DNA from 3 places in the Saccharopolyspora sp. NPDC003752 genome. Region 3 is predicted to be linked to each of the others. Evidence: riboswitches for the same ligand, from Rfam matches in the RefSeq annotation. Region 3 holds a riboswitch; each other region holds the start of a gene.
What was found. A riboswitch is a leader RNA that binds a small molecule or an ion and turns the genes downstream of it on or off. The one in region 3 is predicted to bind cobalamin.
Positions count from the first base shown of each region.

Region 1: it holds a riboswitch for cobalamin, as region 3 does, so the genes downstream of both, ACWEV3_RS27225 (putative cobaltochelatase) here and ACWEV3_RS20570 (HoxN/HupN/NixA family nickel/cobalt transporter) in region 3, are expected to answer to the same signal.
Region 2: it holds a riboswitch for cobalamin, as region 3 does, so the genes downstream of both, ACWEV3_RS02860 (ribonucleoside-diphosphate reductase subunit alpha) here and ACWEV3_RS20570 (HoxN/HupN/NixA family nickel/cobalt transporter) in region 3, are expected to answer to the same signal.

Region 1 covers NZ_JBSGJZ010000023.1:124,763-135,525, forward strand. Annotated here, with positions in the region: gene ACWEV3_RS27215 (YbaB/EbfC family nucleoid-associated protein) at 8-460, opposite strand; gene ACWEV3_RS27220 (GNAT family N-acetyltransferase) at 650-1,117, shown strand; cobalamin riboswitch at 1,336-1,507, shown strand; gene ACWEV3_RS27225 (putative cobaltochelatase) at 1,540-3,558, shown strand; gene ACWEV3_RS27230 (MFS transporter) at 3,721-4,896, opposite strand; gene ACWEV3_RS27235 (hypothetical protein) at 5,118-5,519, shown strand; gene ACWEV3_RS27240 (DUF3558 domain-containing protein) at 5,549-6,073, shown strand; gene ACWEV3_RS27245 (PPE domain-containing protein) at 6,117-7,520, shown strand; gene ACWEV3_RS27250 (ESX secretion-associated protein EspG) at 7,604-8,395, shown strand; gene cobO (cob(I)yrinic acid a,c-diamide adenosyltransferase) at 8,448-9,062, shown strand; gene ACWEV3_RS27260 (cobyrinate a,c-diamide synthase) at 9,056-10,420, shown strand; gene ACWEV3_RS27265 (hypothetical protein) at 10,627-10,763, shown strand, end outside.
Region 2 covers NZ_JBSGJZ010000001.1:590,333-601,095, reverse strand. Annotated here, with positions in the region: gene ACWEV3_RS02865 (ribonucleotide-diphosphate reductase subunit beta) at 1-621, opposite strand, end outside; gene ACWEV3_RS02860 (ribonucleoside-diphosphate reductase subunit alpha) at 1,004-3,442, opposite strand; cobalamin riboswitch at 3,553-3,766, opposite strand; gene ACWEV3_RS02855 (glycoside hydrolase family 3 protein) at 3,884-6,253, shown strand; gene ACWEV3_RS02850 (ABC transporter substrate-binding protein) at 6,284-7,225, opposite strand; gene ACWEV3_RS02845 (alpha-ketoglutarate-dependent dioxygenase AlkB family protein) at 7,362-8,009, shown strand; gene ACWEV3_RS02840 (DUF5134 domain-containing protein) at 8,056-8,580, opposite strand; tRNA gene ACWEV3_RS02835 (tRNA-Lys) at 9,118-9,190, opposite strand; gene ACWEV3_RS02830 (L,D-transpeptidase) at 9,559-10,701, shown strand.
Region 3 covers NZ_JBSGJZ010000015.1:432-8,498, forward strand. Annotated here, with positions in the region: gene ACWEV3_RS20555 (DMT family transporter) at 1-619, opposite strand, end outside; gene ACWEV3_RS20560 (LysR substrate-binding domain-containing protein) at 711-1,565, shown strand; gene ACWEV3_RS20565 (DUF1876 domain-containing protein) at 1,616-1,885, opposite strand; cobalamin riboswitch at 2,139-2,263, shown strand; gene ACWEV3_RS20570 (HoxN/HupN/NixA family nickel/cobalt transporter) at 2,341-3,396, shown strand; gene cobA (uroporphyrinogen-III C-methyltransferase) at 3,542-4,765, shown strand; gene cobN (cobaltochelatase subunit CobN) at 4,942-8,067, opposite strand, start outside.

The DNA of each region.
Region 1 (10,763 bases), on a different contig from region 3:
GTGACGGTCAGCGCAGGTAGGAGTCGTCCTCGAAGTCTTCGTCGTCGGGCGGCCGGTGCTCCGCGCCGGCCTCGGCCTCGGGATCGGGGAAGCGCTCGCGGTAGGCCGACACGACCGCGTTGACGGTCTCGGTGTCGTCGCCGACCGTGGCCGACATGACCTCGGCCACCTGGTCCCGGATGCCCGCCTGCGCCTGCCGCATGGTCGTCAGCACCGACTCCGCCAGACCCGCGCCGGACATCCGGCGCGCGTCGTCGGTGATCTGCAGGTCGGTGACCGCGCCGGCGCTGTCGACCGTCACCCGCACCACGCCGTCGCGGGACTCCGCGGTGGCCTTGACCGCCGTCACCTGCTGCTGCATCTGCTGGTAGCGGTCGGCCTTCGCCTGGATGCCGTCGGCCCAGCGCCTGATCTCCTCCTCGGTTCGCGCGCCGTCGACGCCGAACACCGGTTCGCTCACGAATCCCCCATGGCCGCTCGGCTCCCGATCTCGCGCAGGCTAACCGCGGTCTCGGCGGCGGGTCAGCGATTCGGCGCGAAACTGGCCCGATCAGAGCAGCGCCCGCCCGCCGGCGGCCGGAGTGGCGTTGACTACTCCCGGTGCTGGTGGATGCGGGTATTGAGACCTCGCTGTGATATCCAGGTAAGGGTGACCCTCCAGCCGCTCGCGACCGCCGTCCACCGCGCCTACACCGCGGACCTGGACGCCGAGGACTTCTACCGGATGCTGCGCCTGCGCGTCGACGTGTTCGTCGTCGAACAGGAATGCCCCTACCCGGAGCTGGACGGTCGGGACCTGGAGGAGACCACCCGCCACTTCTGGATCGACTCCGCCGACGGCTACGTGCTCGGCTACCTGCGGCTGCTGGAAGACCCCGACGGCACCTTCCGCATCGGCCGGGTCTGCACCGCCAAGAGCGCGCGCGGGCTGGGGCTGGCGCGCAAGCTGATGCGCGCCGCGGTCGCCGAGGTGCAGCACACGCCTGCCGTGCTCGCCGCCCAGACCTACGCCAAGGAGTTCTACCGCTCCTTCGGCTTCGTCGAGGACGGCGAGGAATACCTCGAGGACGGCATCCCGCACGTCGACATGCGCCGGGAGCCCCGCCGGCGGGCGTGACCGGTGCCACTCGGGACTTGGTGGTGATCGTCGCCGGGGGCCGTGAGCGTTTTGTGTCGCTATGGCAGCACAAAATGCTCACGGCACCTCGCCGGCCCCGTCGACGGGCTGCACGCCGCCCGCCGGTGACAGTCCCCCGCGGACCCCGGCCGCAGTGGTGCTGGTCTCGTCGTCGCCGCGGTCGGTTGGTCCGCCGGGCCGGTTCTGCGACGATGCACCTTGATCCGAATGCAAGGGGTGCGCCAGGAAACCGGTGGGAATCCGGCACGGTCGGCGCCACTGTGACCGGGGAGCGGCCCTCCCCCGCGAGCCACCGGGGCGACCTGGGAAGGCCGGAGGGGCGCGGTGATCCGGGAGTCAGGACACTGCCGCCCCTTGTTCCCGCCACCGGGGCGTCCGAACCCCGAGGAAGGAACACCGGCATGACCGCTGCCCCGCGCTTCCCCTTCTCCGCCGTCGTCGGCCACGACGACCTCCGGCTGGCGCTGCTGCTCAACGCCGTGCACCCGGCCATCGGCGGCGTGCTCGTCCGAGGGGAGAAGGGCACGGCGAAGTCGACCGTGGTGCGTGCGCTGGCGTCGCTGCTGCCGCCGCTCGACGTGATCACCGGCTGCCGCTTCGGCTGCGCCCCGCAGGCCGCCGACCCGCAGTGCCCGGACGGCCCGCACGGCTCCGAAGCCGCGCAACGACCCGCCCAGCTCGTCGAACTCCCCGTCGGCGCCACCGAAGACCGGTTGATCGGCTCGCTCGACCTGGAACGCGCCCTGACCGAAGGGGTCCGCGCCTTCCAGCCCGGCCTGCTCGCCGCCGCGCACCGGGGCGTGCTCTACGTCGACGAGGTGAACCTGCTGCACGACCACCTCGTGGACCTCCTGCTGGACGCCGCGGCGATGGGCCGCGCGCACGTCGAGCGGGAAGGCGTTTCGGTCTCGCACGCGGCGTCGTTCCTGCTGGTGGGCACCATGAACCCGGAGGAGGGCGAGCTGCGCCCGCAGCTGCTCGACCGGTTCGGCCTCACCGTGCACGTCGCCGCGTCGCGGGACGTGGCGACCCGGACCGAGGTGGTGCGCCGCCGCTTGGCGTTCGAAGCCGACCCGGCCGGGTTCGCCGCGAGGTGGGCCGGTGCCGACGCCGAACTGGCCGAGCGGATCGCCGCCGCCCGCGCCCGGGTGGACTCGGTGGACCTCCCGGACGCCGAGCTGCGCCGGATCTCCGCGCTGTGCGCGTCCTTCGACGTCGACGGCATGCGAGCCGACCTCGTGCTGGCGCGCACCGCCACCGCGCACGCGGCCTGGCGCGGCGCCGAGGCGGTCGCCGAGGAGGACGTCGAGGCGGCGGCCCGGCTCGCGCTGCCGCACCGGCGCCGCCGCGACCCGTTCGACGAGCCCGGCATCGACGAGGACCAGCTCCAACAGGCCCTGTCCGAGGCGGCGGAGCACGCCGACGACGGCGACGACGAACCGCCGGAAGGCCCGGACGGCGGCGGTCAGCCGCCGGAAGGGCCCGAAGGACCCACCGGGCCGGACGGCGGAGCCGACGGCTCGGAGGAGCGCAGCGACGACCGGGCGCCCGCGGAGCGGCCGCCGCCGGCGCCGGCGCCGGCTTTTCAGGCGCGGCTGCTGGAGGTGCCCTGGCTCGGCGACGGCGCGCCGGGGCGGCGGTCGCGGTCCCGGGCGCGGAGCGGCCGGACGACGCGGGCATCCACTGTGGAGGGTCACGGCATCCACCTGGCGGCCACGCTGGCCGCCGCGGCGCCGCACCAGGTCGCGCGCGGGCGCAGCGGCCCCGGGCTGGTGCTGCGCGGCGACGACCTGCGGCGCGCCATCCGGGAGGGGCGCGAGGGGAACCTGGTGCTGTTCGCGGTGGACGCGTCGGGATCGATGGCCGCCCGGGAACGGATGTCGGCGGTCAGCGGCGCCGTCCTGTCGCTGCTGCGGGACGCCTACCAGCGGCGCGACAAGGTCGGCGTGGTGACCTTCCGCGGCGACTCGGCGGAACTCGCGTTGCCGCCGACGTCCTCTGTGGACATCGCGGCCGCGCGGATGCGGAGGCTGCGCACGGGTGGCCGCACGCCGCTGGCTGACGGGTTGTTGCGCGTGCACCGGGTGGTGCAGACCGAACGGATGCGGGACCCGCAACGGCGCGCCCTGGTCGTGCTGCTGACCGACGGAAAGGCCACCGTGCCGCTGGATTCCGGGCTCACCGGGCGGATTCGCACGCAGCAGGCCGTCGATGACGCGCTGCGCTCGGCGGGCCTGCTCGCCGAGGCGGGCGTCGCGTCCGTCGTGGTGGACTGCGAGAACGGACCGGTCCGGCTCGGCCTGGCCGGTCGGCTCGGGGCCGCGCTGGGCGGCCCCTGCCTGCGGCTGGAGGAGCTGTCCGCGGACAACGTGGCCGGCGTCGTCCGCGCGGTCCGGGACGAGCGCCCTCACGCCGCTTGATCTCGTTTTGATTACGAGATCCGACGTTCCGTCTTCTGGCCCACCCGACCGATTGGTACGGTGACGCCGTCCACCTGACCCCCAGGGGTGGACCCGCAAGATGCCCCCGCGCTCCCGGTAACCCCCAGGCCGGTCGAGTGCGGGGGCTCTTTTAATCGCCCCTCACGCCGCCCGGTCGCCGACCGAGGGCGCGACGACGCGTGTCTGGTAGCGGTGGCGGCAGGCGGCAGCGACGATCAGCAGCGGAACCGCCGTGGCGGCGGCGATCCCGAAGATCAAGCCGTACGAGCCGCGCTCCGCGAAATGCCCGGCCGCCGCCGATGCGGCCGCGCTGCCCAGGAACAACGCCGACGCGAACAGCGCCACGGCGGTGCCCCTGGCCTCCGGGGCCACCGAGGTCACCCAGGTCTGCAACGACGAGTGCATGAACGACCAACCGCCGCCGAGCAGCAAGGCCGTGATCACCACGGTCGCGATGCTCGCGGTGGCGGTCACGACCAGGTAGCCGACGAACATCGACGCGCCGCCGGTCGCGATCAGCTGCCAGACCGCCAAGCGCCGCCCCAGCACCTTCACCAGCCGGGAGAACACCCACACGCCGACGCCGTACGCGGCGGTGGCGAGCCCGGCCACCGCGACGTCCACGCCCCCGTGGACCAGCGCCGACGCCAGGAACGTCATGGTGCCCAGCAGCACCGCGCCCTCGACGAACACCAACCCGAAGACCAGCAGCGCCCAACGATTCGTCAGCACCGCCATCAGGTGGCTGCGCACGCCCTGGGCCTGAGCGCGCTCCGGCTCCGGCAGCTTGCGGAGCAGGACGACGCACACCGCCGCGCAGACGGCGGGTAGCGCGAAAACCGCGCGCCAGTCGAGAAAACCGGCCAGCAGCCCGCCGACGGCGGTCGCCAGCGCCGTGCCCATCGCCGATGCCGCCATCAGATCGGAAAGCGCGCCCTGCCGGTGCTCCTGCGGCACGGTATCGCCGACGTAGGTCAGCGACGCGGGAACGACGGCCCCCATGCACGCGCCGGTGACCACGCGCGCCACGACCAGCGCGGTCAGGTTCGGCGCCAGTGCGGAAACCACCCCGCCCGCCGCGGCGGCGAGCATCGTGCCGCGCATGACCGGCAGCCGGCCGAAGCGGTCCGACAGCAAACCCCACAGCGGCTGGGAGAGGCCGTAGGCGAGGAAGTAGCCGCTGGCGACGGCGACCGCCGCGGCCAGCGGCTCTTCCATCGCCAGCGCGATCAGCAGCAGCATCGGGGTGACCGCGAAGCGGTCGAAGTTGGAGATCAGCGCGGCGAAGGACAGCACCAGCGGCGGCCTGGTCGGCATCGGGCGACTCCTCGCTGACTGGGACGACCGTCCATGATCGTCGCCTGCACCGTTCCAGAACCCCGTGAGCTCGGCCACCATCGAATCGGTGCCATTGGGCCATTGGGGTTGATCAAGCGGGTGAGGTATTGCGGATTTGTCTCGTATCGGCGTTCGCGCGCGGGATGCGGTGCTAGGTTCGGCCGCGCTGCGGGGAAAGACGATTCTTCTGGGGAGAAGCGATGACGGGGTCGATTGGATCGGCGGCGGCCGGGCTCGCCGCGACGGACGACGCCATGCAGGGCATCATCAGCGCGGCCAACAGCGGCGGCTTCCAGGTCACGCCGGAGGCAGGCGACGAGCTGATCAGGATTTTCCAGGAGTTCGATGGCGGCGCGCTGTCGGAGATGCGGCGTGATTTGTTCCAATTGAAGCAGCGCACACCGTTGGGGGATAGTCCAGCGGGTCGAGTTATGACCGACTTCAACGAAGCGGTCGCAGCAGGTGATGATGGTCGCTCGTATGAAGAGCTCATCCTGCAGATGCAGGAGCGCGTGCCGCAAGTGATCGAGGCGATCAAGAAGGGCATTCAGCTCTACCGGGAAGTCGACGAAGGCAACGCCAACTACGGCGTGCAGGTGTGAGAACGGGGATTGTTCAGGTGCGTAGGTTGGTGTCGAGTCCTGTCGTTGTGGGCGCGTTTGCACTTCTACTTGGGGTCGCAGGTTGTGGGACCCCGGGGAATGGCGGAACCAACACGGACTCTAGCGAGAGCGGAAAGGCCACGGCGTCGACGAGCGCCGAGGCGGCGAAGGTTGATCCGTGTAAGTTACTGACATCCGAAGACCTGGGGAAGCTCAGTCTCGAGGCGCCCGGAGAGGTCAAACGGATCTCCGGCGCGCCTGGCTGCGACTGGAATCTGACGACGAGTGGCGGCCTTTCGATTGTCGCGAACAACGACAAGTCGATTGACGAGCTGAACTTCACCGACGGCACAGTGGAAGACACCTCGATCGCCGGAATGCGCGCGAAGCTGGTGCGCGAGCTCGTTGGGCCGGGCGATTGCGGTGTTTCGTTGGCGAGCTCTTCCACGACGTCGGTGACGATCGCGGCCACCAAGCCTCGGGACACCGAAGCGGCGTGCCAGGTGGTGCAGCAGGCCGCGCCGTTGGTGCTGGCGAATCTTCCGAAGAGCTGAAGCATTTGCGCAGAACTTAAAAAGGTAGATCAAGGGGGAAGTCATGACGTCGCCACCGGGTGGTGGGTCGGAGTACATCGCCGATCACGAGCACTCCGCGTACGAGCAGGGGAAGCAGGAGTACGCGGGCGCGTCCAACGTGCCGATCATCGGCGATGTGCTGACGGACGTGTTGTCGAAGGCCAAGGCCACGGCGGAAGCGTCGAAGTACGGGCAGGAGCAGGCCAAGGCCCTGTCGGTCGACCAAGAGCTTCGCGAGAAGCCCGGTTCGCTGGGGAACACGCACTACCTGTCCTTCGAGCACAAGGAGATGGACCGGTTCGTCCGGGAGAACTTCGACCCCGCTGCGGTGCACGACGTCGGCCGCGTCTACCACGGCCACGGGGCCAAGTTCCTGGAGTTCGCCGAGCAGATCCGGCAGGCCGCGACGAAGACGGAGCACACCTGGCAGGGCGAGGCCGGTGACGCCATGCGGAAGCACGTCACGCAGCTGGCCGACCACATGTCGCACTCCGGCAGCGCCGCCCAGCTCACCGCCAACCAGGTCGGCATGCAGGCCGAGGCCGCGGAGCGGGCGCGGAACTCGATGCCCGAGGTCGTCGAGTTCGACATGAAGCAGGAGCTGAAGAACTACTTCTCCGATCCGAACCCGTTCACGGCCCTCAGCCGGGCCAACGACATCGTGGAGAAGCAGGAGAAGAGCCAGGCCGCGCACGCGGAAGCGGCCCAGGTGATGTCGAAGATGGAGACCAACTTCGGGACGGCCGCGGCGCAGACACCGGCGTTCGTGCCCGCCCCGCGCGGGCCCGAGGAACAGCCCGGCACGTCGGAGCCGTCGCAGAACACGATCGGTTCCATCAACCCGTCGAGCACGCCCGCGTCGACCCAGTCGGCCTGGTCCAGCCCGAACACCTCGACGCCGCAGTACAGCCCGCCGAGCGCGCCGAACATCCCGCCGAGCAGCACGAACGCGGTGTGGCAGCAGAGCCCGCCGGCCACGCCCCCGTCGGACACCCGCTGGAATCCGAACACCGGCCAGTGGGAGCGCCAGAACCCCTACAACGGGCGGTGGGCTCCGCTGCCGCCGAACCAGCAGCGCCCCGGCCCCGGCGGGCCCGGTGGCGGACGCCCGGGCGGCGCCGGCGGCATGGGCGGTGGCCGAGGCGGCGGCATGGGCGGTGCCGGCCGGGTCGGTGGTGGCCAGCTCGGCGCTGGTGGGCGTGCCGGTATCGGCGGTCTGGGGGCCGCCGGTGGAGCGGGTGCCGGTGGCGCCGGAGCCGGTGGTCGTGGTGGTGCCGGGATGGCCGGCGGCGGTGGGGCCGGTCGCGGCCAGGGCGGCAAGTCCGAAGAGGACGACGAGCACGAGAGCAAGTACGTGGTCGACACCGATGAGGCCTGGGACGACCTCGGGTTGCCGAAGGTCGCGCCGCCGGTGTTCGGCGAGTAGTCCGCCCGGGTTCGAAGTTCCGCGCGATTCCCCGAGGAGCACCGGCTCCTCGGGGAACCGAGGCGTGCCCAGAAGGGGAAGAGATGATCGAATCGTTCACGCTTTCCACGGAGGCGGCGGACGTTCTCGGCGAGGATCTGCGGGTCGACCTTCGGCAGTTCCCGTTCGAGATCCCGCACTTCGCCGCCACGCTCGACGAACGCGCCCGGCTCCGCAAGGACGTCTGGGGTGGGCTGGAGCAGCGCCGGCTGGCCGACCGCGGCCGCGCCGAACCGGAGTTGGAGCAGGCGCTGAACCTGCTGCACCGCCCGGAGATCGGCGTGGCGGTCACCTCCTACGACGGCGGGTCGGACGCCGTCTACCGGGCGCGCGTGGCGGTGGCCGGGCGGGCCGGGGTGCTGGCGGTCCAGGAAGAACAGGGCCTGCGGATCGAGTTCATCGATGTCCGCGGCCTCGCCCGGGTCTGCGTCGGCCTGCTGCCGGAGGTCCCGGCAGGCAGGCTCGACGCGGGGACGATCGCCGCCGGCGGTGAGCCGACGCCCCAGCCGGTGCGCGAGGCGGAGCCGGATTCGTGGCTGGGTTCGGCGCAGCCGGGCGCGTCCAGGCGCGGCGGCGGGGACCTGCGCAAGGTGGAGAAGATCATGGCTCTGCCGACGCGGCGGGTCGGCTACTTCTTGGTGACCGGCCGGGATGGCGACGGGCAGGCGGTCCGGCTCCCGGCGATCGGCTGGCGGGACACCGAGGAAGGCCGCTACAGCGTCACGACGCGCCGCAACAACGACGGCGAGCGCTGGAACACCTTCGGCCCGGCGGACAAGCAGCGACTGGCCCGGTACCTCGACGAGCAGCTCGGGGCCTTCCGGCCCGCCCGCTGAGACCGTTCGGCACGAGTCGGACGGTCCCGGGGCGGCCAGTTAGGGTCGGGGCATGCCTCAGGGACAGCCTTCGACAGTGCCGAACGACGGGTTGACCACTCGCCAGCGCCGCAACAGGCCGCTGCTCGTGGTGCACACCGGCGACATGAAGGGCAAGTCCACCGCTGCCTTCGGGCTCGCCCTGCGCGGCTGGAACCAGGGCTGGTCGATCGGGGTGTTCCAGTTCGTCAAGTCGGCGAAGTGGCGCGTCGGCGAGGAGTCGGCGTTCCGCGCCCTGGGGCGGTTGCACGACGAGACCGGCGAGGGCGGGCCCGTCGAGTGGCACAAGATGGGCGAGGGCTGGTCGTGGGCCCGCAAGAAGGGCAGCGAGGAGGACCACGCGGCCGCGGCGCTGGAGGGCTGGCGGGAGATCGCCCGCCGGATCGGCGAGCAGCGCCACGGCCTCTACGTGCTGGACGAGTTCACCTATCCGCTGCACTGGGGCTGGGTCGACGTCGCGGAGGTCGTCGAGACCCTGCGCGACCGGCCCGGGCACCAGCACGTCGTGATCACCGGTCGCTACGCCCCGCAGGCCCTGATCGACGCCGCCGACCTCGTCATGGAGACCACCAAGGTCAAGCACCCGATGGACGACGGCCAGAAGGGCCAGAGGGGCATCGAGTGGTGACCGATTCCTCGCACGCCCGGGTGGTGGTGGCCGCACCGGCGTCCGGGCAGGGGAAGACCACCGTGGTGACCGGGCTACTCGGCGCGCTGCGGCGGCGCGGGACCGGGGTCGCGCCGTTCAAGGTCGGCCCGGACTACATCGACCCCGGTTACCACCGGCTCGCCGCCGGCCGCCCGGCCCGCAACCTCGATCCCGTGCTGGTCGGCGAGGAGCGGATCGCGCCGCTGTTCCGGCACGGCGCCGCCGGCGCCGAACTGTCCGTCGTGGAAGGCGTGATGGGCCTGTTCGACGGCCGCATCGGGCCGGGCGAGGGGATCGCCGCCGGATCCACGGCGCACGTCGCGCAGCTGCTGGACGCGCCCGTGGTGCTGGTCGTCGACGCGAGGGGCCAGAGCCACAGCCTCGCCGCGCTGCTGCACGGTTTCCGCAGCTACCGCCCGGAGGTCCGGATCGGCGGCGTGATCCTCAACCGGGTCGGCTCGCAACGGCACGAGCAGGTGCTCCGCGACGCCGCCGACAACGCCGGCCTCCCGGTGCTCGGCGCGATCCCGCGCGCCGATGATCTCGCCGTCCCATCGCGCCACCTCGGCCTCGTCACGGCCGCCGAGCACGGCGGCGAGGCCGTCCGCGCGGTCGAGGCGATGACCGAAGTCGTTGCCCGGTCGGTGGATCTCGACGCGGTGCGCGCGCTCGCGCGCTCGGCCCCCGGATTGCCCGGCGCCGCCTGGAATCCGCGCGACGAGGTGCAGCCGCAGGCCGGGGCCGTGGTCGCGGTGGCCGGCGGGCGGGCGTTCACCTTCGGCTACGCCGAGCACGTCGAGCTGCTCGAAGCCGCCGGTGCCGAGGTAGCGGTCCTCGACCCGCTCCACGACGAGCGGCTGCCGGAACGCACCGCGGGCCTGGTGCTGCCGGGTGGGTTCCCCGAGCAGCACGTGGCCGAGCTGTCGGCGAATACCGCGCTGCGCAAGGAAATCACGGCTTTCGCCGCCACGGGGGCGCCGATCCACGCGGAATGCGGCGGGCTGCTGTACCTGGCGGAGGAGCTGGACGGTCACCCGCTGTGCGGCGTGCTCGACGCGCGGGCGCGGATGTCGCCGCGGCTGACGCTGGGTTACCGCGACGCCGTGGCCGCCGCCGATTCGATCCTGTTCGACGAAGGCGCACGGGTGAGCGGCCACGAGTTCCACCGCACCGTCCTGGAGCCCGGCAGCGGCTCGCGGCCTGCGTGGCTGTGGCGTGCGACGGGCGCGCAGCGGGAAGGGTTCGTCGACGGCGGCGTGCACGCCTCGTATTTGCACACCCATCCGGCCGGGCAGCCCGAAGCGGTGCGGCGGTTCGTGGCGCGGTGCGCGCGGTGAGGCTCGTCCGTCCGGCGAGCCGGGGATGCTGACCCCGGCCGCGCTGCGCGAATTCCGTGGCACGGGAACCGTTTTCGTCCCGGGTGCAGCGGCTGCGCGATCAGGACTGCACCGTGGCTTTCGCCACCTCCGAGGATGCCGCCGCGCATTCGGCTTCCAGTGGCACAGGGGTCGGGAGAGCCGGTTCACGCACCGTGATCCAGGCGATGCGGGACGTGACCGCGCTGCAGGTCGCATTGCGGTCACGCGGTACGGTCGTTGCCTACGAAGGCGGCCGGTGGCTCGGCGAGCTGCGCGCCGCGATCGCCGAATGCGGAGTCCCGGAGCGCTCGGTCCGCGGCGA
Region 2 (10,763 bases), on a different contig from region 3:
GAAGATCACGTAGAACGCCACGAGGTCGCGCAGGAACGCCTGGTCGGCCTCGGTGCTACCGGTGGCGAAGTCGGGGTCCTCCAGGCTGCGGGTGTACTGCAGCGCCCAGGCGTCCTTGTCGGCGATCGACGGGATCTCGCGGTACATGTTGAACAGCTCGCCCTCGTCGAGGCCGAGGCTTTCGCAGATGTACTGGAAGGTGTGGGTGTGCACGGCCTCTTCGAAGGCCTGCCGCAGCAGGTACTGGCGGCACTCGGGGTTGGTGATGTGCCGGTAGACGGCGAGCACGATGTTGTTGGCCACCAGGGATTCCGCGGTGGCGAAGAAACCGAGGTTGCGCTTGAGCAGCAGGCGCTCGTCGGCGCTGAGGCCGTCGGCGGACTTCCACAGCGCGATGTCGGCCTGCATCGAGATCTCGGTGGGCATCCAGTGGTTGTTGCAGCCCGCCAGGTACTTCTCCCACGCCCAGCCGTACTTGAGCGGGAGCAGCTGGTTGACGTCGGCGCGGGCGTTGATCATCGCCTTGTCGCCGACGGCGACGCGCCCGCCGGAGCGGTCGATCTCGCCGAGCCCGGCGGCCGACGAGGGGGATTGCAAGGAGGTCATGCTGTGTTGCTCCATGGGAAATCGCGCGGTTCGAGCCCGCGCGTCGAACAGGACTTGACCTGGGCTCCGGCCCCCGGTTCCCGCAATTTCAATGAGGTTTTTCCAACCTCAATTTGCGTGGCGGTGCGGGTGGCGGAACCTCAGAGGCTCCCTGACTGTGGGTGCCCCTCCTGATGTATGTCCAATACACGGCGGAGGGGCCGTCCTCGCCAGGAAGCCTCTGAGAACCCGCGGCGGTGCCAGTGTCGTAGGTGGGCTATGCGCCTGCGGCGCATGCGACAGCCCATCGACGTGTGGCTTTGCGGCCCGCGGTTGCGGGCCGTCCAGGATGAAAAAGGCTCAATGGAAATCGGACCTTCGGCTTCCATTGAAATTGCGGCGGGATGCCGGGTGAAAGTTATTGGCAGGCTTCGCAGTCGGGGTCTTCGACCGAGCAGGCCGCGCCGGCCGCCGCGGTCGGGATCTCCGCGACCGGGACCGCAGTCGGGACCGCAGTAGGGGTCGCCGTCGGGACCGCGTTGAGCTTGCCGTCGGTACCGCGCAGGGTGCTCTTCTCCACGTGGGTCGCGCTGGTGGAGCGCAGGTAGTACGTGGTCTTCAGGCCCTTGTGCCAGGCGAGCCGGTAGAGCTCGTCGAGGGTGCGGCCGCTGGGCCGGCTGACGTAGAGGTTCAGCGACTGCGCCTGGTCGATCCACTTCTGGCGCCGCGCCGCCGCCTCGACCAGCCAGCGCGGCTCGATCTCGAACGCGGTGGCGTAGAGCTCCTTGAGCTCCTGCGGGATCCGGTCGATCGGCAGCAGGCTGCCGTCGTGGAACTTCAGGTCCGCGACCATCGCGTCGTCCCACAGCCCCACGCGCTTCAGGTCGGCGACCAGGTGCGGGTTGACCACGGTGAAGTCGCCGGACATGTTCGCCTTGACGTACAGGTTGCGGTAGACCGGCTCGATGGACTGGTTGACGCCGCAGATGTTGGAGATCGTGGCGGTCGGCGCGATGGCCATCACGTTGGAGTTGCGCATGCCATCGCGCACCACCCGCGCCCGCAGCGCCTCCCAGTCCAGCGTGGACGACCGGTCCAGGTCGACGTCGCCGTCGCGGGCCTCGGCGAGCAGTTCGAGCGAGTCGATCGGCAGGATGCCGCGGCTCCACAGCGAACCGTCGAAGGACTCGTAGCGGCCCCGCTCGGCCGCCAGCGCGCTCGACGCGGCGATGGCGTGGTAGCTGATCTGCTCCATGCTGCGGTCGGCGAACTCCACCGCCGCATCCGACGACACCGGGATGCGCTGCGCGAACAGCGCGTCCGCGAAGCCCATCAGCCCCAGCCCGACCGGCCGGTGCCGCAGGTTGGACCGGCGTGCCTCGGGGATCGTGTAGAAGTTGATGTCGATGACGTTGTCCAGCATCCGCACGGCGGTGCGGGTGGTGCGCTCCAGCTTCTCGGCATCGATGCCGTCGGCCGTGACGTGCCGGGCCAGGTTGATCGACCCGAGGTTGCACACCGCCACCTCGTCGGTGCTGGTGTTCAGGGTGATCTCGGTGCACAGGTTCGAGGAGTGCACGACGCCGTTGTGCTGCTGCGGCGAGCGCAGGTTGCACGGGTCCTTGAAGGTGATCCACGGGTGGCCGGTCTCGAAGAGCATGGTCAGCATCCGCCGCCACAGCTCCACCGCGCGGACCCGCTTGAACACCTTGATCTCACCGCGGTCGGCGGCCTGCTCGTAGGCGCGGTAGCGCTCGGCGAACGCCTTGCCGTAGAGGTCGTGCAGGTCAGCGGTCTCGTCCGGGGAGAACAGCGTCCACTGCTCGTCGGCTTCGACGCGGCGCAGGAACTCGTCGGGCACCCAGTTCGCGGTGTTCATGTCGTGGGTGCGGCGGCGGTCGTCGCCGGTGTTCTTGCGCAGGTCGAGGAATTCCTCGACGTCGACGTGCCAGGTCTCCAGGTACGCGCACACCGCGCCCTTGCGCTTGCCGCCCTGGTTGACCGCCACCGCGGTGTCGTTGGCGATCTTCAGGAACGGCACCACGCCCTGCGACTTCCCGTTGGTGCCGTTGATGTGGGCGCCGATGCCGCGCACCGGCGTCCAGTCGTTGCCCAGCCCGCCGGCGTACTTCGACAGCAGCGCGTTGTTGCTGATCGAGTGGAAGATGCCGGACAGGTCGTCGTCCACAGTGGTCAGGAAGCAGGACGACAGCTGCGGCCGGGTGGTGCCGGCGTTGAACAGCGTCGGCGTCGAGCACATGAAATCGAACGACGACAGCAGGTGGTAGAACTCGATGGCCCGCGCCTCGCGGTCGTCCTCGCGCAGCGCGAGACCCATCGCGACCCGCATGAAGAAGGCCTGCGGCAGCTCGAACCGGGTGCCGTCGTGGTGCAGGAAGTACCGGTCGTAGAGGGTCTGCAGCCCGAGGAAGCCGAAGGTCAGGTCGCGTTCCGCCACCAGCGCGCCGCCCAGCCGCGCCAGGTCGAAAGCGCCCAGTTCCGGGTCCAGCATCTCCAGCTCGATGCCGCGCCGCACGTAGTCGGCGAAGTACTCCGGGTAGTGGGCGCGCATCTCCTCCTGGTCGGCCTCCTGCGGCTCCCCCAGGTAGCTCAGCGCCTCGCGGCGCATCCGGTCCAGCAGCAACCGGGCGGTGACCTGCGAGTAGTTCGGTTCGGTCTCGATCAGCGTGCGCGCCGCCATGACCTGGGCCAGCGAGAGCTCGTCGTCGCTGATGCCGGTGTAGCCGGTGCGCCGCACCTCGTCGAGCACGGCTTCGGCGGACACGCCGGACAGCCCGGCGCAGGCTTGGTGGACCACAGTGGACACACGGGTCCAGTCGTTGAGTGTCGCCGTCACGGGCTTTCTCCCTCGCGAGCTCGGCGGACCACGACGGCGCGCGAGGAGACCCGCGGCGGCAGCCGCTGGTCGTCCGCGCAGACCCGCCCTCGAGGTCCCGGACAGCACGCTTCGCGCGTGCACCGGCGGCAGGTCTTCGGACTCACGGGCGGCCTAGTGGTCGTGGCTTCCCGGGCTGTTCGCCCAGTGCTCTACCCGCTGCCGTTCGGCAGCGGGGTCACGACTTTCGTTCCCGTTCACCGCTGCGGGGCAGTCTCGGATTCGCACCGGGTTCCCTCTTGCCTCACCGGACGCCTCCGGTGAACCACCAGCGATCAACACACTACATGTTGGGTTCGGGGGCGGCGCGCATGGGCAGATAGCGGCTTGGCGCGGTACCGGTCGACAGTCCGGGCGCGGTGGCCGAGACTGGGCGGCCGGGGGCTGGCGAAAGGGGACCCGGTGGACGAGGCGAAGCTTCGGTCGTTGCTCTCGGAGCTGACCGTGGCGGACAAGGCGCGGCTGCTGACCGGAGCCGACTTCTGGACCCTGCACCCGATGCCCCGGATCGGGCTGCGGTCGCTGGTGCTCTCCGACGGCCCGAACGGGGTGCGCGGCACGACCTGGGACGAGCGCGACACCTCGCTGCTGTTCCCGGTGGCGTCCGCGCTGGCGGCGACGTGGGACCGGGCGGCGGCGCGGACCGCGGGGGAGATGTTCGGCGACGAGGCGCGCCGCCGGGGCGTGCACGTGGTGCTGGCGCCGACCGTCAACGTGCACCGAAGTCCTTTCGGCGGAAGGCATTTCGAGAACTTCTCGGAGGATCCGCTGCTGATCGGCGAGATCGGCGCCGAGGTGGTGGCGGGCATCCAGTCGCGCGGGGTGGCCGCGACGCCGAAGCACTTCGTGGCCAACGACAGCGAGACCGAGCGGCTCAGCTACGACGCGATCGTCGACGAGCGGACGCTGCGCGACCTCTACCTCAAGCCGTTCGAGCGGATCATCGCGAAGGCGTCGCCGTGGGTGCTGATGGCCGCCTACAACTCGGTGAACGGCAGCACGATGACCGAGAATTCCGCGCTGGTGAACGACATCCTCAAGGGCGAGTGGGCGTGGGACGGCGTGCTCGTGTCCGACTGGTTCGCCACCCGCTCGCTCCAGGCGGCGGCGCTCGGCGGTCTCGACCTGGCGATGCCCGGGCCGAAAAGCCCCTGGAGCGACGGGAAACTCGCGAAGGCCGTGGAGCAGGGCGGAGTTCCCGAGTCGGTGCTCGACGACAAGGTCCTGCGCGTCCTGCGGCTGGCCGACCGCGTCGGCGCGTTCGAGGACTCCGAGCCTGGCGGTGGCGGTCCGCCGGAGGAGGCCCGGCCGGTCATCCGGCGGCTCGCAGCGCAGGGATTCGTGCTGCTGCGCAACGAGGTCGTGTCGGATGCGCCGCTGCTGCCGATCGACCCGAAGGTCGCCAAGGTCGCGGTGATCGGCGAGAACGCCACCATTCCGGCGGCGCAGGGCGGCGGTTCCTCGCACGTCAGCCCGCCGCACGTGGTGACTCCGCTGGACGGGCTGCGGGCGGCGTTGCCGGACGCGGATGTCGTGTACCAGCGCGGTGTCCGGCACCGGCGGCTGCTGGACGTGATCCCGGGTGCGGAGGTCGCCGATCCGGCGGGCGAGGGCAACGGCCTGCGCGTCGACTACCTCGGTGCCGACGGCGAGGTGCTCGAAAGCGAATTGCGCGGCACCGAGCGGCTGCTGTGGCTCGGCGGGCTGCCTGCCGGGACGAAGTCGTTGCGGCTGCGGGGGAATCTCCTGCTCGACGTCGGCGAGCACGTGTTCGGGGTGAACGGCACCGGCGGCTTCCGCGTCGAGCTCGCGGGCCGGGAGGTGCTGGCCGCGGACGTGGTGCGCGCGGACGGGATCGACGATCCGATGGGCGACATGCTGGAGCCGCCCGAGCAGCGGTTCAACGTGGTGATCGTGGAATCGGACCTGGACGACGCCGGCCGGGCCGCGCTCACCGTGGAGTTCACCCCGCAGAGCCTCGATGCGCTGGTGGCGGTCGGAATCGGGCACCGCGCACGGGAATGGGACGACGCCAGCGAACTCGCGGCGGCCCTCGCGGTCGCCAGGGACGCCGATGTCGCGGTGGTCGTGGTCGGCACCAACGACGAGGTCGAGACGGAGGGCCGCGACCGCGACTCGCTGGATCTGCCCGGCGCGCAGAACGAGCTGATCCGCAAGGTCGTGGCGGCGAATCCGAACACCGTCGTGGTGGTCAACGCCGGTTCGCCGGTGCTCATGCCGTGGGCCGCCGACGTGCCCGCGGTGCTGTGGACCTGGTTCGGCAGCCAGGAGTACGGGGACGCGCTGGCCGATGTGCTGCTGGGCGAGGCGGAGCCCGGCGGCCGGTTGCCGACGACGTTCCCCGCCGAGCTCGCCGACGTCCCGGTCCCGCTGCCAGGTGTGCAGCCGGTGGACGGCGAACTGCATTACACCGAGGGAACCGTGGTCGGCTACCGCGCGTACGAAGACCGGGGCGTGACACCGGCGTTCCACTTCGGACACGGGCTCGGGTACACGACCTGGCAGTACCTGGAGGCCGTCGCCGAAGGCGAGGGCGTGCGGGTCAAGCTGCGCAACACCGGCGACCGAGCGGGACGCGAGGTGGTGCAGGTGTACGCCGCGGAGCCGCTGCGGCTGGCGGGGTTCGCCGTCGCCGAGGCCGAGGCGGGAGCCGAGGTGTCGGTGGTGGTGGACGTCGAGCCCGGGGCGGGCGAGCTGCGCGTCGGGCGCAGCGCCGGCGATCTGCGGCTCGGCGCAGCGAAGAGCCCGTGAGTCCGGTGGACCCATGGGCTCTTCTCCGGGTCACTGCTGGGCGAAGGCCTTCTGCAGGTCGTCCAGGACCAGGTTGGCGGCGATCGGGCCGAGGCCGAGGTACCAGGTGTCGTCCTGGACCTCGATGGCCTTGCCGTTCTTCACGGCGTTGAGGGTCGTCCACTGCACCGAGTCGACCACGCCGGTCATCTGCTGCTTGGCGCTTTCGCCGTAGGCGGCGTAGAACAGCTGGTCGCCGTCGGCCTGGGAGATCTGCTCGCGGCTGATCTTGGTGTGGGTCTGCTCGATCTGCTGGTTGTCGGGGCGGCCGAAACCCGCGTCGGCCAGGATCGTGCCGATGAAGGAGCCCTTGCCGTACAGGCGGATGTCTCCGGGGATGAACCGCAGCATGCTGACCTTGCGGGCGGCCGGGTCGCCGACCTGCTTGCCGATGTCGGCGGCGCGCTGCTGATAGGCGTCGAGGATCCGCTGCGCCTCGTCCTTCTTGCCCAGCGCTTCGGCGTCGAGCAGGAAGTTCTGCTTCCAGGTCTTGCCGACGGTCTCGGCGAACACGGTCGGCGCGATCCTGCTCAGCGCCTCGTAGTTCTGGTCGTCGCGGACCTTGCTGGAGAGGATCAGGTCCGGCTGGAGCGCCGTGATCTTCTCCAGGTTGGGGGAGCCGATGGTGCCGACGATCTCGATGTCACCGGCCTTCTCGGCGAGGTACGGCTGCAGCGTCTTGTTGGCGTCCGGCAGCACGGTTCCGATCGGCTTGACCCCCAGCGCCAGCACCGCGTCGAGTTCTCCGGTGTCCAGCACGACCACCCGCTTCGGGGTGCCGGTGATCTTGGTCTGGCCCTTGGCGTGAGTGACGATCCGCTCGGTGCCTTGGGGCGCGGGGGACTGCTCGGGGGTCGACGTGCCGCACGCCGCGGCGGTGCCGAGCGCGAGCACGGCGGTGATGACCGCGAGCAGTCGACGAGGACGGAACATGGTGCTCCCTGCCTGTCCGGTTGGCTCCAAAAGTTTGGCAAGCCTAACCTGAACGGAGTAGTGAAACCAGCATTGAGAGCGTTCTCACGCGGAGATCGCCGAGCTGCGATGATCTTGGCGTGGTAGAGGGGCGGATGTGGATTCGTTGATCCCGCGCGAGCGGGCCGAGATCGCCCCGGGCGCGGTGCACGTGCCCGACTGGCTGGACGTCGAGCGGCAGCGCGAACTGGTCGTCGCGTGCCGGGAATGGGCGCGTTCGCCGGCGGGCCTGCGGTCGGCGCGGCTGCCCAGCGGCGGCGTGATGTCGGTGCGGACCGTGTGCCTCGGCTGGCACTGGTATCCCTACCGCTACTCGCGAACGGTCGACGACGGCGACGGTTCCCCGGTCACGCCGTTCCCGGACTGGCTCGGCGAGCTGGGGCGCAGAGCGTTGGCCGACGCCTACGGCCGCGCCGCCGAGGACTACCGGCCGGACGTGGCGCTGGTCAACTTCTACGACGCCGACGCGCGGATGGGCATGCACCAGGACCGCGACGAGCGGAGCCGGGAACCGGTGGTGTCGCTGAGCCTCGGCGACAGTTGCGTCTTCCGCTTCGGGAACGCGGAGAACCGCAACAAGCCGTGGACGGACGTGGAGCTGTGCTCGGGCGACCTGTTCGTCTTCGGCGGCCCGTCCCGGCTGGCCTACCACGGGGTGCCGAAGACGTTCCCGGGCACGGGACCGGAGATCGGCATGGCGGCGGGCCGCCTGAACATCACCCTCCGAGTGTCCGGAATGGACTGAGGAGGCCCGCGACCCGTGTGCACTTCGTGCGGGTGGGGCCCAGGGGTCAGAGCGTGGTCAGGAACATGTGGGCCATGCCCAACGACAGGACCAGTTCGGTCGCGGCGCCGAACCGGCGGCAGGCCGGAGGGGGCCGCAGCAGATCGGTGCCGGCGAAGCCGGCGCTGAGCAGGCTGTAGATCATCAGCACCCAAGCGACGAGCGGAAACGCGAAGCCGGCGGGATGGGCGTCGAAGACGCCCGGAGCGCCGCCGTGCGAGTGCCCGTGCGAGTGCCCGGAGGGCAACGAGAACGCCTGCGAAGCGGCGGAGTGAGGCCGCGAAGCGGCGAACATGTAAGCCATCGCCAACGAGCCCACGAAGTGGTGCAGGTAGGCGAGAGCGGGACGCCGGCGCAGCGCCAGCAAGCCCAGCCAGGCGGAGCCGGCGACGAACACCGCGGCCCACAAGCCGGCGGGGAGCAGGGGTGGCAACAGCATGGCGCTCATCCCGACGCCCATCAGCGCGCGGGAGAACTCCGAGCTGCGATCGGAGCCGGAACCCCGGCGAAGGGCAAGAACCAGCCGAACCAAGCAAGCCAGGGTCACCGCGAAGACGAAGAAGCTGATCAAGGACCCGAAGAAGGCCAAGCCGCAGCAACCCCCGATCGGTAGCCAACCCCCAGATCCTTGGCCAAGAACCCCCAGCAAAACCAGGTCCGACCGGGTACAACCCCGATCCCCACCGGCAACCACGCCGCAACGACCACCAACCCAAGCCAAGAAGACAAGGAGAGCGGCCATCCGATCCGAGAGTCAGGTCCCCCAGCGAGGCGAAGCCGAGCAGGGCCAGCGTGCAAGGAAGGTGACGTCCCCCCACCGAGCCGAGAAGGGGAACCACCCAGAAGGAAGGTGACGTCCCCTCACCAAGCCGATTAGGGGAACCACCCAGTCCGAAGGATGCTTTATGGCCCAGGAGCTACCCAGGCCCGGAAGCCAACCCAAGGCGACCCGAGAACGGAAGCCGAACACCGCACCGTGGGGGGCCTGGGGGGCTCGGCCCCCCAAAACAATGACGAGATATGGAAAAAGCGAAACGCCCCGCGTAAGCAGGGCGTTCCGCATATCGAGTGCGCCAACAGGGACTCGAACCCCGAACCCGCTGATTAAGAGTCAGCTGCTCTGCCAGTTGAGCTATTGGCGCTGGCTGCCGGTCAGTTCTGATCCGTTCGGTTCGGTTCCCTTTCGGTTTCCGTTCCGGCCGGTCTCCCTGGCGACGTGGAAAACATTAGCACGGTCGTGTGGGGGTGCCGAACAGGGGGGTCGGTTTTGGGTTCGACGAGGTTGCCGGGGTGGGAACGCAACCTCGGGGTGGGGCGTTGCGTCTCTATGGAGGGCGATCGGCCAGGGGCGGTCACCCGGTGTGCATCTTGTGGTCCCTTCACACACTGTCGGGGCATTGCTGCACACTGTTCACAGGCGTAGTGGCGCATCGGATCGGACGGACTGTTGCCCATGAGGGAGTGGCGTAATTCGGTCGGGGTTCCCGTACGGGTTTCACGACTGTTGACAATGTTGATCTTCGGCTTGGTGGCGTTGCTCGTCGCCGGCTGCAGCGAATCGGGTTCGGGGACCACTCCGGCGTCCGATGAGGTGCCGCCCGCACCGACACTGGAACTGGCACCGCAGAACGGCGCCAAGGACATCTCACCGGCCGGGCCGATCAAGGCGACGGCGGTCAACGGCAAGATCGTCGAGGCGGTGCTGACCAACTCGGAAGGCGCGAAGCTGTCCGGTGCCATCGCGCCGGACGGGGCGAGCTGGACGGCGGGCGAGAAGCTCGGCTACGGCAAGACCTACACGCTGTCCGTGACCGCGCAGGGGGCGAGCGGGCCGGCCATCACCCAGCAATCCACCTTCAGCACGGTCTCGCCGGGCAAGAAGAGCTTCGTGTCGATGAACCCGCTCGACGGGCAGACCGTCGGCGTGGGGCAGCCGCTGGCTTTCTACTTCAGCCAGAACGCCCCGGCGCCGGACAAGGCCAAGGCCGAGGAAGCGATCAAGATCAGCACCGAGCCGGCCGTGGAGGGCGCGTTCTACTGGTTCAACAGCCGCGAGGTGCACTGGCGGCCGAAGGACTACTGGAAGCCGGGCACCAAGGTGTCGATCGACGTCGACGTGTACGGCAAGGACCTCGGCAACGGGGTCTGGGGCGAGGAGGACCGCAAGGCCACCATCACGATCGGCGATGCGGTCGTCCTGAAGGCCGACGGTGCCTCGCACCAGATGAGCATCGAGAAGAACGGCGAGGTGATCCGGACCATGCCGGTGTCGCTGGGCAAGCCGTCCTTCCCGTCCAACAACGGCGTGCACGTGGTCACGGAGCACCACGCCACCAAGGTGATGGACTCCTCGACCTACGGTCTGCCGATCGAGGCCGGCGGCTACCGCACCGAGGTGAAGTGGGCGGTCCGGATCTCCAACGGCGGCGAGTTCCTGCACGCCGCGCCGTGGTCGGTGGGCGACCAGGGTCGGCGCAACGTCAGCCACGGCTGCATCAACATGAGCATGGAGAACGCCAAGTGGGTCTTCGACCTGCTGAAGAAGGGCGACGTCGTGCAGATCACCAATTCCGGCGGGCCGAACCTGCGTTCCTGGGACGGTTTCGGGGACTGGCAGATCCCGTGGGACCAGTGGGTGCAGGGCAACAGGTGAGTTGGGCGTGAGCGGTTGTTCCCGGCGGCACCGGGAACAACCGCTCACCCCGAGCGACCGGG
Region 3 (8,067 bases):
TGACGTGGCCCTGCTCGAACACCGCGATCACGCCGACCGCCAGCGCCGCCGCACCCGACTGCACGGCGCCGCCGGCCCGGACGTCGACCCCGGCGCAGTACCGCTGCTGGTAGAGCCCGCCCGCGGAGAAACCGAGCAATCCCAGCAGGGTGAGCAGGATTCCCGGGTTCACCGCGCCGTCGGCGAGCACCTGGCCGCCGAGCGTGACGACGACGGCGAGCACGCCGAGGACGAGCCCGATCGCGCGGATCCGGCTCAGCCGCTCGCCCAGGAATCCGGCCGCGAGCGCCGCGGTGAGCACCGGGTTCATGGCGAGCACCAGCGCGGTCACCGATGCCGGGACCCCGACGGCCATCCCGCCGTAGCACCCGGCGAACTGCGCTCCGCTGGTGAGGATTCCGGCGACGGCGGTGTGCCCGAACCGCTTGCCGCTGGGCCAGGTCGCGCGGGAGCAGACCGCGATCGCCGCGAACACCGCCGCGGCCAGCGCGAGCCGCACGGAGGTCAGGAGGAACGGGGGAGCGGCGCCGACACCCAGCTTCCCGGTGGGGAATCCGCTGGCCCAGATGACGACGATCGGCGCCGCCAGCGGCAGCGGGATCGAGCGGGTGCTCTGCATGATCCCAAGCCTCGCCCGTCCGGCCCGGCCGCGTCCAACGACGATAAGTAATCGCGATCGATTTCAATCGCTGATCGGTTAGGGTGGTCGCATGGGTGCAGTGCTGGACATCGTCGCGTTGCGCAGCATGGTCGCGGTCGCCGACTGCGGCGGGTTCCACCGGGCCGCCGCCGCGCTGTCCCTGACCCAGTCAGCGGTCAGCCAGCACCTGCGCAAGCTGGAGCGGGTGCTGGACCGGAAGCTGGTGGTCCGGGAGGGGCGGCAGGCCAAGTTCACCGCGTCCGGAGAGCTCCTGCTGGCCGAGGCGCGGCGCATCCTCGGCGCGCACGACGAGGCGCTGCGCCGGCTCGGCGCGGAGGAACGCCGCACGCTCGTCTTCGGCTCCACCGAGCACGCCGCCGACCGGCTGCTCCCCGAGCTGGCGACCCGGATGCGAGCCGCCTTCCCGGCGTTCGAGGTGCGGTTCCGCCTGGACCGGACGGCGCGGCTCGCGGAAGCCGTGGACCGCGGCAGCGTCGACATCGCGCTGCTGATCGACCCGTCGGTCGGCGGGCGGAGCCGGGACGCGGGCTGGCTCCGGCTGGACTGGTACGCGGCACCGGACTGGGCGCCGCCGGGCCCCGGCGAGCCGCTGCCGATGGTCGTCTTCGACGAGCCGTGCACCACGCGGCGGCTCGCGGTCGACGCGGTGACCGGGATCGGCCGGCGTCCGGACCTGGTGTGCGAGGCCGCCGATCTGGCCGGGGTGCTCGCGGCCGCGCGGTCCGGCCTCGGCGTCGCGCTGCTGCCGTCGGCGAAGCCGCGCCTGGAAGGGCTGGTGGTGCGCGACGACCTCCCGCAGCTGGATCCCGCGCCGCTGCGGGTCCGGGCCCGCCCCGGACTCGACGACGACCTCGCGGACCTCGTCGCGAAGACGGCGCGCGAGGTGGTCGAAGCGCATTCGTGAGACATGCCGGAGGGCGCCCCCGGCGGGTCGGAGACGCCCCCGGCTCCGCGTCAGGCGGGCAGGTGCACGCGGCGGTGCAGGCGCTCGCCGATGTCGCTGGCCGCGTTGTCCAGCAGCTTGTGCGCCAGTTCGAACAGGGCGCGGGCGATCGCGATCTCGTCGCCGATCTGCGGTACCTCCGGGTCGTCCGGGTGGCGGCGCGCGGTGCCGTGCCCGTGCAGCGCCTGACCGCCCGGGGTGGTGAACCCGACGTCGGCGGTGGTCTTCGCGCCCGCCTCCACGACCTGCAGGTTCAGCGTGATGGTGTGGGTCTCGTTCATGGTCGCCTCCTGTCCCCGTCGGCCCGCGTTCCCGCAGGCCCTTGAGGTCGCCGTAGCCCAAGCATGCGCTGGCCGACCAGAGCAGCGGAAGACCGGTGTTCACCCGTCCGGGTTGCCCCGTTCGGCCGCGCAGACCGGTAAGCGCGACGTACCCAACCGGCCCTCGTCGCCAAACAAGGCCTTCGCGTGATCGGCTTCACCCGGGGTTTGACCTCGGGTCGCGGGGCAGGCAAGGATACGGCCGCCGACAGTGCAGGAACCCGGTGCGAATCCGGGACGGTCCCGCCACTGTGACCGGGGAGTGGGCCCCACTCGTTGCCACGGCTGCGTGCAGCTGGAAGGCCGGGGTGCCGCGTCGATTCGGGAGTCAGGAGACTGCGCGCCGGCCCCGCGCCGCGCCGCGGCGTGCGGACACCGAGCCCCTCGGGCGGGAAACCCAGGAGGTCGGATATCCCATGTCTCGGGATGCCGAAGAGAGTCGGCCGCAGGCCGGCTGGGGCGCCATCGAGCGCCGGAAAGCAGCGGTCGTGCTGGCCGCCGTCGGAGTGCTCCACCTGGCGGGTTGGGGCGCGTACCTGCTGCAGCAGCAGGAGTTCGGCGCTGTGGGAGGGCTGGCCGCCGCGGGGATGACCGCGTACCTGCTCGGATTGCGCCACGGGTTCGACGCCGACCACGTCGCGGTGATCGACGACGCCACGCGGCTGCTGATGCAGCGCGGCAGGCGACCGGTGTCGACCGGCATGTGGTTCGCCCTCGGGCACGCCAGCGTCGTGCTCTTCCTCGCCGTCGCGGTCGCTTTCATCGCCGGGCCCGCCGCGCAGCAGTGGGCCGAGGAGGCCGGCGTGCGGGTCGCCACGGCGGTGGACCTGATCGTGATCGCGGTCCTGACCGCGCTGGCCGTGCTCAACGCGCTGGTGCTGCGCGATGCCCTGCGGCTGCTGCGCCGCGCCCGCCGCGGCGCGGTCGACGAGGCCGAGGTCGAGCTGGTGCTCGGGCGGCGCGGCCTGCTCGCCCGGGTGCTGCGGGGGCGGATGCGCAACGTGGCCCGCTCCTGGCACCTGTTCGGCATCGGGCTGCTGTTCGGGCTCGGCATGCAGACCGCCACCGAGATCACCGTGCTCGCCATGGTCTCCCCGACCGAGCACCTGTCCGCGATCGCCGTGCTGAGCCTGCCGCTGCTGTTCGCCGCCGGAATGTGCACAGTGGACAGCGTGGACGGCATGCTGATGTCCCGGGCCTACACGTGGTCGCTGGCGCGGCCGCTGCGGCGGTTGTGGGTCAACGTGACGACCACCGCGCTGACGGTGGTGCTCGCCGCGGTCGTCGCGCTGGTCGTCCTCGCCGGGTTGCTCCAGGAGCTCGGCGCGTCCTTCGCGGAGCCGGTCGCGGCCATCGGCGACCACTTCGAGCTGCTCGGCTATCTGACGCTGGCCGCTTTCATGGCAGTATGGGGCGGCGCCGCGCTCTGGTGGAAAGTCGCCGCCCGCGGCGACGACGCGGAACGCGCGTGACCGGCGTCCACCGGCTGTGCCAGGTGGCGCCCCGAGGTCAGGCCGGTGATCGTGAGCCACGACGAGGTGGCCTACCGCGTGGCTGCGCCCCCGAGCACAAGGCCCCGGCGAGTTCGCCGGGGCGGAGCCGACATGGACTACGGACATGACCAAGCACACTGAACAGCACTACTTCGCCGGGCTCGACCTCGCCGGGAAGCGGGTGGTCGTCGTCGGCGCGGGCACCGTCGCGCAGCGCCGGGTCCCGCGCCTGATCAACTCCGGTGCGCTGGTCGACGTGATCGCGCCGGAGGCGACCCCGGCCGTCGAGGCGATGGCCGAGGCGGGCGACCTGACGTGGCACCGGCGCCCCTACGCCGACGGCGACCTGGAAGGTGCTTGGTACGTCGTGGCGTGCGCGACCGGGGCCGAGGTGAACGCCGCGGTCGCGGCCGAAGCCGAGCAGCGCCGCATCTTCTGCGTCCGCGCCGACGACGCCTCGCAGGGGACCGCCGTCACGCCCGCGGTGGCCCAGCACAGCGGGCTGCTGCTCGGGGTGCTGGCGGGCGGCGACCACCGGCGTTCCGCCGCCGTGCGGGACGGGCTCGTGGAGGCGTTGCGCACCGGTGTGGTCGACGAGTGGTCCGAGCCGCCGGCGCCGGGCGTCGCGCTCGTGGGCGGCGGCCCGGGCGACCCGGACCTGATCACGGTCCGCGGGCGCCAGCTGCTGGGCCGCGCGGACGTGGTGATCACCGATCGCCTGGCGCCGCGCGAGCTGCTCGAAGAGCTCGGCCCGCACGTGGAGGTGGTGGATGCCTCGAAGATCCCCTACGGGCGGGCGGCCAACCAGGACGTCATCAACTCGCTGCTGATCGAGCACGCCAAGGCCGGCAAGTTCGTGGTCCGGCTCAAGGGCGGCGACCCGTACCTGTTCGGGCGCGGGTTCGAGGAGCTGCTGGCGTGCGTCGAGGCCGGGATCGCGGTGACCACGGTTCCCGGGATCACCAGCGCTTTCTCGGCTCCCGCCGCGGCCGACGTGCCGGTCACCCACCGCGGCGTCGCGCACGAGGTCGTGGTCGTGTCCGGGCACGTCGGGCCGCACGACGAGCAGTCGCTGGTGGACTGGCCGGCGCTGGGCCGGCTGCGCGGCACCCTGGTGCTGATGATGGCGGTCAAGCGGATCAGGGAGTTCGCGGCCGTCCTGATCGAGCACGGCCGCGACCCGAAGTCGCCGGTCGCGGTGGTGCAGGAAGGCACCACGCGCAACCAGCAGACGCTCCGCACCACGCTCGGCGAGGTCGCCGACGCCGTGCGGGACGCGGAGATCAAGCCGCCCGCGGTGATCGTCGTCGGACCGGTGGCGGACCTCGCCCCGCAGTCGCGCCGGTAGTGTCGAAGTCCCGCAATTTCCATTGAAATCGGACCTTCGATTTCAATGGAAATTGCGGACCGTCAGCGTGTTGCGCCAGGACACGCCGATGGCTGTGGACAACCTCCGCAATTTCAATGGAAATTGCGGGACGCCGGGGCGGGGTCTGGTAGCTCTGGCCCGCCCCGGACCGGTTGTCAGCGCTGGCCGGGCCCGTCCTCCAGATCGCCCTCGGTCTGCAGGTAGACGTCTTGCAGCGCCTGCAGGGTGTCCGGGTTCGGCTCCTGCCACATCTGCCGGTTGGCGGCCTCCAGCAGCCGCTCGGTGATGCCGTGCAGCGCCCACGGGTTGGACTCGGTGAGGAACCGCTGGTTCTCCTCGTCCAGCACGTAGGTCTCGGCGAGCTTCTCGTACATCCAGTCGGCCACGACGCCGGTCGTGGCGTCGTAGCCGAACAGGTAGTCCACCGTCGCCGCCAGCTCGAACGCGCCCTTGTAGCCGTGGCGGCGCATCGCCGCCAGCCACCGCGGGTTGACGACGCGGGCCCGGAACACCCGCGACGTCTCCTCGGTCAGGGACCGGGTGCGGATCGAGTCGGGGCGCGTGCTGTCGCCGATGTAGGCCGCCGGGGCCTTGCCGGTCAGCGCGCGGACCGTGGCGATCATGCCGCCGTGGTACTGGAAGTAGTCGTCGGAGTCGGCGATGTCGTGCTCGCGCGTGTCGGTGTTCTTGGCCGCCACGGAGATCCGCTTGTAGGCGCTCTCCATGTCGGCGCGGGCCGGTTCGCCGTCCAGCTCGCGCCCGTAGGCGAAGCCGCCCCACACCGCGTACACCTCGGCCAGGTCGGCGTCGTCGCGCCAGTTCCGGCTGTCGATCAGCGGCAGGATCCCCGCGCCGTACGCGCCCGGCTTGGAGCCGAAGATCCGCATCGTGGCGCGCCGCTCGTCGCCGTGCTCGGCGAGGTCGGCGTGCGCGTGCGCCCGCACGAAGTTCTGCTCGTCCGGCTCGTCGAGGGCGGCGACCAGGCGCACGGCGTCGTCGAGGAGCGCGACCACGTGCGGGAAGGCGTCGCGGAAGAAACCGCTGATGCGGACCGTGACGTCGATGCGGGGGCGGCCCAGCTCGTCGAGCGGGATCACCTCCAGCCCGTTGACCCGGCGCGACGCCTCGTCCCAGGTCGGCCGGACGCCGAGCAGCGCCAGCACCTCCGCGATGTCGTCGCCGGAGGTGCGCATCGCGCTGGTGCCCCACACCGACAGGCCGACCGAGCGGGGCCAGTCGCCGGTGTCGGCGCGGTAGCGGTCGAGCAGGGATTCGGCGATGGCCCATCCCGTCTCCCAGGCCAGGCGGCTGGGCACGGCCTTGGGGTCGACCGAGTAGAAGTTGCGGCCGGTGGGCAGGACGTTGACCAGCCCGCGCAGCGGCGACCCGCTGGGACCCGCGGGAACGTACCCGCCTTCGAGGGCGTGCAGCGTCGCGGTCATCTCGTCGGTCGTCGCGGCGAGCCGCGGCACCACCTCGGTCGCGGCGAACTCCAGCACCCGCACGACCGCGTCCTCGGCGCTGCCGAGGACCTCCCGGCACACCTCGGGCGCCGAATCCGGGCTCCAGCCGCGGTCCTCCATCGCCTGGACCAGGGCGTGCGCGCGGGTCTCGACGTCGTCGACCTGCTCCCGGGCGGCGCTGCCGTCCTCGGCGAGCCCGAGCGCTTCCCGCAAGCCGGGCAGCGCGGCGCTCTGCCCGCTCCACATCTGGCGCGCGCGCAGCATCGCGAGCACGAGGTTCACCCGGGCCTCGCCGGCCGGGGCGTCGCCGAGCACGTGCAGGCCGTCGCGGATCTGGGCGTCCTTGACCTCGCAGAGCCAGCCGTCGACGTGCAGCAGCATGTCGTCGAATTCCGCGTCGTGCGGCCGTTCGTCGAGCCCCAAGTCGTGGTCGAGCTTGGCGGCCTGCATGAGCGTCCAGATCTGGCTGCGGATCGCGGGCAGCTTCGCCGGGTCCATCGCCGAGATGTTGGCGTGCTCGTCGAGGAGCTGTTCCAGCCGGGCGATGTCGCCGTAGCTCTCCGCGCGGGCCATCGGCGGCACGAGGTGGTCGACCAGGGTGGCGTGCACCCGGCGCTTGGCCTGGGTGCCCTCGCCGGGGTCGTTGACCAGGAACGGGTAGATCAGCGGGAGGTCGGCGATCGCGGCGTCCGGGGCGCACGAGGCGGACATGCCCGCCGTTTTCCCGGGCAGCCATTCGAGGTTGCCGTGCTTGCCCAGGTGCACCATGGCGTGCGCGCCGAACTCGTCGATCAGCCAGCGGTAGGCCGCCAGGTAGTGGTGGCTCGGCGGCAGGTCCGGGTCGTGGTAGATCGCGATCGGGTTCTCGCCGAAACCGCGCGGCGGCTGCACCATGAGCACGACGTTGCCCGCGCGGACGGCGGCGAGCACGATCTCGCCTTCCGGGTCCTGGGAGCGGTCGACGAACAGCTCGCCCGGCGGCGGTCCCCAGTGCTGCTCGATGGCGGTGCGCAGGTCCTCGGGCAGCGTCGCGAACCAGCTCGCGTACCGGCGCGCGGGGATGCGGACCGGGTTCCCGCTGAGCTGCTCCTCGGACAGCCAGTCGCGGTCCTGGCCACCGGCGGCGATCAGCGCGTGGATCAGCGCATCGCCGTCCTGGTCCGCGACGCCTGGCAGCGCGTCGGGGCCATCCTCGGGTCCGATGTCGTAGCCCCGCTCGCGCAGCGCCCGCAGCAGGCGGACCGCGCTGACCGGCGTGTCCAGGCCGACGGCGTTGCCGATCCGGGAGTGCTTGGTCGGGTAGGCCGACAGCATCAGCGCCAGGCGCTTGTCCTGCGGCGGCACGTGCCGCAGCGTCGCGTGCCGGACCGCGATGCCGGCGACCCGGGCCGCCCGTTCGCGGTCGGCCACGTAGACCGGCAGCCCCTCGGCATCGTTCTCCTTGAAGGAGAAGGGCACGGTGATCAGGCGGCCGTCGAACTCGGGCACGGCGACCTGCGTGGCCATGTCCAGCGGCGACAGGCCCTCGTCGTTGTCCTCCCAGGCCTCGCGGCTGCTGGTCAGGCACAGCCCCTGCAGGATCGGGATGTCGAGTTCGGCGAGCGCGCCGACGTCCCACGCCTCGTCGTCACCGCCGGCGGAAGCGGTGGCGGGCTTCGTGCCGCCCGCGGCGAGCACGGTGACGACCAGCGCGTCCGCCCGGCCGAGCTGCTCCAGCAGCTGCGGATCGGGCGCCCGCAGGGAGGCGCAGAACAGCGGCAATGCCTGGCCACCGGCGTCTTCGATGGCCTCGCACAGCGCGTTCGCGAACGCGGTGTT